DNA from 2 places in the Exiguobacterium sp. UBA3968 genome. Region 2 is predicted to be linked to the other one. Evidence: a T-box and tRNA genes for the amino acid it is inferred to sense, from the RefSeq annotation. Region 2 holds a T-box; the other holds one or more tRNA genes.
The links. The T-box of region 2 lies ahead of leuS (leucine--tRNA ligase). A T-box ahead of a tRNA ligase gene usually reads a tRNA of that ligase, here a tRNA-Leu.
Positions count from the first base shown of each region.

Region 1: it encodes a tRNA-Leu, which carries the amino acid that the T-box ahead of leuS (leucine--tRNA ligase) is inferred to sense. The anticodon was not compared.

Region 1 covers NZ_DGCW01000005.1:1,057,766-1,061,185, reverse strand. Annotated here, with positions in the region: gene B3S86_RS07370 (S66 family peptidase) at 1-188, shown strand, start outside; gene B3S86_RS07365 (hypothetical protein) at 204-545, shown strand; gene B3S86_RS07360 (alpha/beta hydrolase) at 567-1,499, shown strand; tRNA gene B3S86_RS07355 (tRNA-Leu) at 1,542-1,625, shown strand; gene B3S86_RS07350 (transporter substrate-binding domain-containing protein) at 1,828-2,595, shown strand; gene B3S86_RS07345 (amino acid ABC transporter permease) at 2,627-3,271, shown strand; gene B3S86_RS07340 (amino acid ABC transporter ATP-binding protein) at 3,268-3,420, shown strand, end outside.
Region 2 covers NZ_DGCW01000005.1:1,630,359-1,633,778, reverse strand. Annotated here, with positions in the region: gene B3S86_RS10200 (peptidoglycan bridge formation glycyltransferase FemA/FemB family protein) at 1-556, shown strand, start outside; gene B3S86_RS10195 (HAD family hydrolase) at 647-1,291, shown strand; T-box leader at 1,330-1,552, shown strand; gene leuS (leucine--tRNA ligase) at 1,600-3,420, shown strand, end outside.

The DNA of each region.
Region 1 (3,420 bases), 570 kb from region 2:
CTGCAAGGATTACAGAAGATCTGACATGGCTAGACGTGTATCACTATCTAGCCGATGAAACGGGCTTACCAGTCTTATATGATCTTGACATCGGTCATCAGCCACCACAGTTAACGTTAATCAATGGAGCGACGGGTACGGTTCGTATTCAAGGAAAAGATTCACGAATCGATCTTACGTTCAACTAAAAAGGAGAGCACGCAATGGCACGTCGTAAGTTTCAAGCATTAGGCGTTTATAAACGCGTCCATATTAACCCGGAAACACGTCGAATGACGTTACCGGAACCGTTTTACGATGCACTTCGTCTAGAAGATGAATTGCTGATTGCACAAGTCGGAGATGTTCTCGTCATGCGTCGTCCGGGGGAAGTCGTCGAGACAGAAACGGATTTATTGAGTGAACTCGTAGAAGATGGATTCACGGGTACAGAGCTTGTCCAAGAGTTTGCCTACCGGCGTCAGCAACAGGAACAACGATTACGTCAACAAGTCTTGCAGGATGAAGAGGATGACCATGCTGCTCAACTGAAGATCGAGCTATAACGGAAAGAAGGAGTGGGGCAGATGCGTCGCAGAACAAAAATTGGAATCGGAGTCATCGGATTCGGATTAGTAGCAGCGAGTTATTATTTTTATGAGATGGCAATCGCTACGAATCCGAAGCCGTTCTTATCGAATAATCGGGATTTGAGTGATGAGATGGTCCGGTTGATGCAACCTGGACAGACATGGATCAAGGAGCAGCCGCTCGAGCGGATCGAGATTGAAGCAAAAGATGGTTTAACGTTACGCGGACATTTCCTCCCGTCTCCTGTTCCGTCAGACCGGATTGTCATTCTCGTGCATGGATACGGAGGCGTCGGAACGGATTTAGCCGGATTCGCCTATCTGTACCATCAGGCCGGTTTCCATGTCATGATGCCCGATAATCGAGGACACGGAATGAGTGACGGTCATTATATCGGATTCGGATGGCATGATCGTGAAGATTGTCTCAGTTGGTCGAACTATCTGATTGAACGGATTGGACAGGATGCGAAACTGTTCTTACATGGTGTGTCGATGGGAGGGGCGACCGTATTGATGACGAGTGGCGAACAACTTCCACCACAAATCAAAGGAATCATTTCTGATTGTGCCTATACGTCCGTCAATGCTGTTCTTGCGTATCAGATGAAGCGGATGTATCGACTACCACACTTCCCGTTTTTAGGGATGACGAGCGTATTGACGAAGCTAAAGGCAGGTTATACGTTCCGTGAAGCATCAGCGCTGAAACAGGTCAAAAAGGCACAGGTTCCGATTCTCTTCATTCATGGTGGTGCGGATACGTTCGTACCGACAGATATGGTGTATGAGCTGTACGAAGCCTGTCCAACGGAAAAGGAACTGGTCGTCATTCCGAATGCCGCACACGCTATGGCATATTTCGAGGATCCGGCATTATATGATGACGTCGTTGAGAAGTTCGTCCGGAACATCTTGCGAAATGATTGACAACTCAGTTCGTTACCCGCTATATTAATATCATAAATCAACGTCGTCGTGGCGGAACTGGTAGACGCGCTAGACTCAGAATCTAGTGGTGGCAACACCGTGGAGGTTCAAGTCCTCTCGGCGGCATAAATGATTGAAGGAGGCAATCCCATCAAGGGGTTGCCTCCTTTTTTGATAATGAATAGAAAACGGTTGCATCGAATAAAAATTCAGAAATGTTTATCTTTTTAGAACTTTTCTGGTAAAATACGTTTTAAAGAGGGTACTCTTCAGGGAAAGTACTAAGTGGAGTCGACAATCTTTAACACATAGGAGAGGGGAAACAAACATGAAAAAAGGAAGTATTTTGCTAGCGCTCTTGATGAGCTGTATTCTCGTACTTGGTGCATGTAGTATCGGTTCGAAGGATGAAGGGTCTTCAGAAGGAAAGACGTATAAAGTTGGTATCGACGTCACGTATCCACCATTTGAGTACAAAGACGGGGACACGTACAAAGGAATCGACATCGATCTTATGAAAGCAATCGCTAAGGATCAAAACTTCAAGATTAAATTTGAAGCAATGGATTTCAGCGGTATCATTCCAGCACTTCAAGCAAATCAATTGGACGTTGCCATTGCCGGTATGAGTATTACACCAGAACGGAAAAAAGTCGTCACATTCTCAGACCCATATTTCAAAGCTGGTCTTATTTTAGTCGTCAAAAAAGATGAGAATGGTATTAAATCCGTTAACGATCTTAAAGGGAAAAAAGTAGCCGTCAAAAAGGGAACGACGGGTGCAAAATATGCAACGGACAACGCGGATAAACTTGGCTTCACTGTTACACAGTTCAATGACAGTCCAGCGATGTTCCAAGAAGTAAAGAACGGTAACGCAGCTGCCTTGATTGAAGATTATCCGGTCATCTCATATGCAAACAAACAACAAAATCTTGGATTGAAACTTGTCGGTGATCGTCTCAACGGTGATAACTACGGGATCGCTGTCTTAAAAGGTGAGAATAAGGATCTGCTGAAGAAAATCAACAAAGGACTTGCGAATCTGAAAGAAAACGGTGAATACGATAAAATCGTTGACACGTATCTGAAATAAGTCGCAAGGCGATAAGGGAGTGGGATAGCCAATGGAAGTGGTCAAAACCGCATTTCCATTTTTCTTGGAAGGGCTTCAAGTCACATTGTATATTTTCATCATTGCGGTCATCGTCGGCTTTCTGATTGGCTTAGTCGTCGCATTGATGCGGTTGTCACCGTTAAAGATTTTGAACGCAATCGCGATCATCTATATCGATGTCATTCGTGGTACACCGTTCATCGTTCAGCTTTTCTTCATCTACTTTGGACTCAACTCGCTTGAGTGGTTATCGATGGACCGGATGTATGCAGGGATACTGACGGTCGCGATCAATGCTGGTGCTTATTTCGCGGAAATTATTCGAGCAGGTATCCAGTCGATTGATAAAGGACAAACAGAAGCCGCACGTTCACTCGGTATGACAGGACGTCAAACGATGGTTCAAATCATTTTACCGCAAGCATTCCGACGGATGTTACCAACGATTACGAATCAATCGATCATTAGCTTAAAAGATACATCGTTGTTATCGATCATCGGCATCGCTGATTTGACGCAACAAGGTCAAGTTCAGCAATCGACGACGTTTGAGCCATTCATCGTTTGGTCTGTCGTCGGATTGATGTACTTCGTCATCATTTATCTCTTGTCATTAGTGGCGAAGTTCTTGGAACGGAGGTTTACATTACGATGAGTATCATTGAAGTGAAGAATCTAAAGAAATCATTCGGCTCGAACGAAGTCTTAAAAGACATTAACGTCTCGATAGCCGAAAAAGAAGTTGTGTGTGTCATCGGTCCGTCGGGATCTGGGAAAAGTACGTTTTTACGCTGTTTGAATCGA
Region 2 (3,420 bases):
TAAATCGCTTGCTTCACCCTTAACCGTCAGAACAGGAACACGGGACGATCTACCTGTTTTTTTAGCGTTGTATCATGAAACGATGGACCGGAAGAATGCCTCGGCTCATTATTATTTTACCGCGACGTATTTTGAGCAATTGATGGAGACGAACCCACTTTGTGAGCCCTTATTACTGATGGCGGAAATCGACGGAAAAGCGGTTGGAGGATACTTCGTATTGCTTGGAAAAGAATACGCCCACGGTCATTTGATCGGCTGTAAGCGGGATGAAGCGAAGATGTTCCCGAATCAGCGACTTGAGTACGAAGCAATTCTTCAGGCAAAAGCACGGGGACTCGTCGAACAACATCTTGGGGGCGGGTATCAAGAACGGGATAGTCTTTTTGAGAGTAAATGCCGTTACACTGGATATCGACTATTTGAGTATCATCAAGGAAAATCCATCCTGCAGCCATCACTATATGATTTGCTCTGCATACGATACGGATCAAATGCTGATTCCGATTATTTTCCGGCGTATCGACAAGCTGGTATTCAGGTGGCAACTAGTTAAATAGATAATGAGAGTATGAAAACGACTACATCGTGTAGTCGTTTTTTTGATATGCTGAAGTCAGGATCGATCAATAAAGGGGGAGTTATCGTGAAAAAACGCGGTCTGATTTTTGATATGGACGGGGTTATCTTAGATAGTGAGATTCGCTACTTTGAAGTGCATCAACAGATGTTCAAAAGGTTATCGATTCCGCTTGATCCGGTTCAGTATGCGACGTTCATGGGAAAAACAGGAGATGAAATGTGGGAAGAACTCGTCGCCCAGCATCAGCTGAAAGAAACAGCTAGTGCGTTGCTTGAGGAAGAACATCGCTTGTTTCAAATTCATGCAAAGCCGGAAGAGTGTGGATTAAAAAAAGGCGTCACACAAGTCATCGAACAAGCGGCGACTCTTGGTTACGATATCGGCATTGCTTCTTCGAGTTCACTTCAGAAAATCGAACGTGTCATCCGTCATTATGGGCTTCCGATCACGCACTACGTCAGTGGAGAAGAAGTCATCCGTTCGAAACCGGATCCCGCGATTTTTCGACTTGCGGCAGAGCGGATTGGACACGCACCCGAGAACTGTCTCGTCATTGAAGACGCTGCGAACGGGATGATTGGTGCGAAAGCAGCAGGCATGGAAGTGATTGCGCTTCTTGATGACCGGATGCCAACGCAACGCTTAGAGCAAGCGGATCATGTCGCGCAATCACACGCAGAAATCGAGGAAATTTTACGGAAGCGTTGACGCTTGAGGAAGAAACAGATTACACTAGAAAAAGATAGTCAAATGCATGGAACTGAAGCAGTAGGGGAAAGGTGCCGTCAAGAGAGCTGGTGGAAGGTGCGAACCAGTCGGTAACAACCGTGAACTCGTCAGGGAGCACGATTCGTGAAGTCGTAGTAGCGAATCCGGTCTTTCACACCGTTATCCGTGAATCAAGCGGTCTGTCATAGACAGACAACGTGGGTGGTACCGCGGAAGCCAAACCGGTCTTTCGTCCCTTTTCTTAGGGGCGGAAGACCGGTTTTTTTTAGATTAGAGGAGGAAAAGACATGCCGTACAATCATCGCGAAATTGAACCGAAATGGCAGGCGCGTTGGGATCAAGACAACGCCTTCGTCACGACAGAAGATCCAGAAAAAGAAGGGTTCTATGCCCTTGATATGTTCCCGTATCCGTCAGGTGCTGGACTCCATGTTGGTCATCCGGAAGGTTACACAGCAACGGATATCCTCGCACGGATGAAGCGGATGCAAGGATACAATGTCCTTCACCCAATGGGATGGGATGCGTTCGGATTACCAGCAGAACAATACGCGCTCGATACAGGAAACGATCCACGCGAATTCACAGCGAAAAACATCGAGACGTTCAAGCGTCAGCTTAAAGAACTTGGATTCTCGTATGACTGGGATCGTGAAATCAACACAACGGATCCAAAATACTACAAATGGACGCAGTGGATCTTTACGAAGTTGTATGAAAAAGGACTTGCCTTCGTAGACGAAGTCGCAGTCAACTGGTGCCCGGCACTTGGAACTGTCCTTGCGAATGAAGAGGTCATCGACGGATTATCCGAACGCGGAAATCATCCGGTTGTGCGTGTTCCGATGCGTCAATGGGTCTTGAAAATCACGGAATATGCGGATCGCCTTCTTGAAGATCTGGATGATCTCGATTGGCCGGATTCTGTCAAAGAGATGCAACGCAACTGGATCGGGAAATCTGAGGGTGCTGAGATTGATTTCACGATTGATGGACATAAAAAACAAGTCACGGTCTTTACGACACGTCCGGACACGATCTTCGGTGCGACGTATCTAGTACTTGCACCGGAGCATCCATTCGTAGCTGACATCACGACAGCGGATCACAAGGAAGCCGTCGATGCGTACATTTCGCAAGTCCAAACGAAGTCAGATCTCGAGCGAACGGATTTAGCGAAGGAAAAAACGGGTGTCTTCACGGGTGCTTTTGCGGTCAATCCGATCTCAGGCGATCGTCTTCCAATCTGGATCGCTGATTACGTCCTTGCTTCTTACGGAACAGGTGCGATCATGGCTGTTCCAGGACACGATGAGCGCGACCACGAATTCGCGAAACAATTCGACTTACCGATCGTTGAAGTCGTCGCGGGTGGAAATGTCGACGAAGCAGCCTACACAGGAGAGGGCGAACACGTCAACTCGCATATGCTTGATGGACTTGGGAAACAAGAAGCAATCGAGACGATGATCGCTGAACTCGAAACGAACCAAGTCGGTCGTAAAAAAATCACGTATCGACTCCGAGACTGGTTGTTCAGTCGTCAACGGTATTGGGGCGAGCCGATTCCAGTCGTTCATATGGAAGATGGTTCAATGAAAACACTCAATCAAGAGGAATTACCGCTTGAACTTCCAATCATTCCAGAAATCAAACCGTCTGGTACGGGCGAATCACCACTTGCGCTTGCTGAAGACTGGTTGGATTACACAGATCCTGAAACAGGAATGAAAGGCCGTCGCGAGACGAATACGATGCCACAATGGGGCGGAAGCTGCTGGTACTATCTTCGTTTCATCGATCCACACAATGAAGAAGCGATTGCGGATCCAGAAAAATTAAAATACTGGCTTCCTGTCGATATTTATATCGGTGGGGCAGAGCATGCTGTTCTCCATTTGTTGTATGCACGGTTCTGGCATAAAGTCTTGTATGATGCAGGCGTCGTACCAACAAAAGAACCATTCCAGAAGTTATACAACCAAGGAATGATCCTTGGAGAGAACAACGAGAAAATGTCAAAATCTCGCGGTAACGTCATCAACCCAGATGAAATCGTCAAGTCGCATGGTGCTGATACGTTACGTTTATACGAAATGTTCATGGGA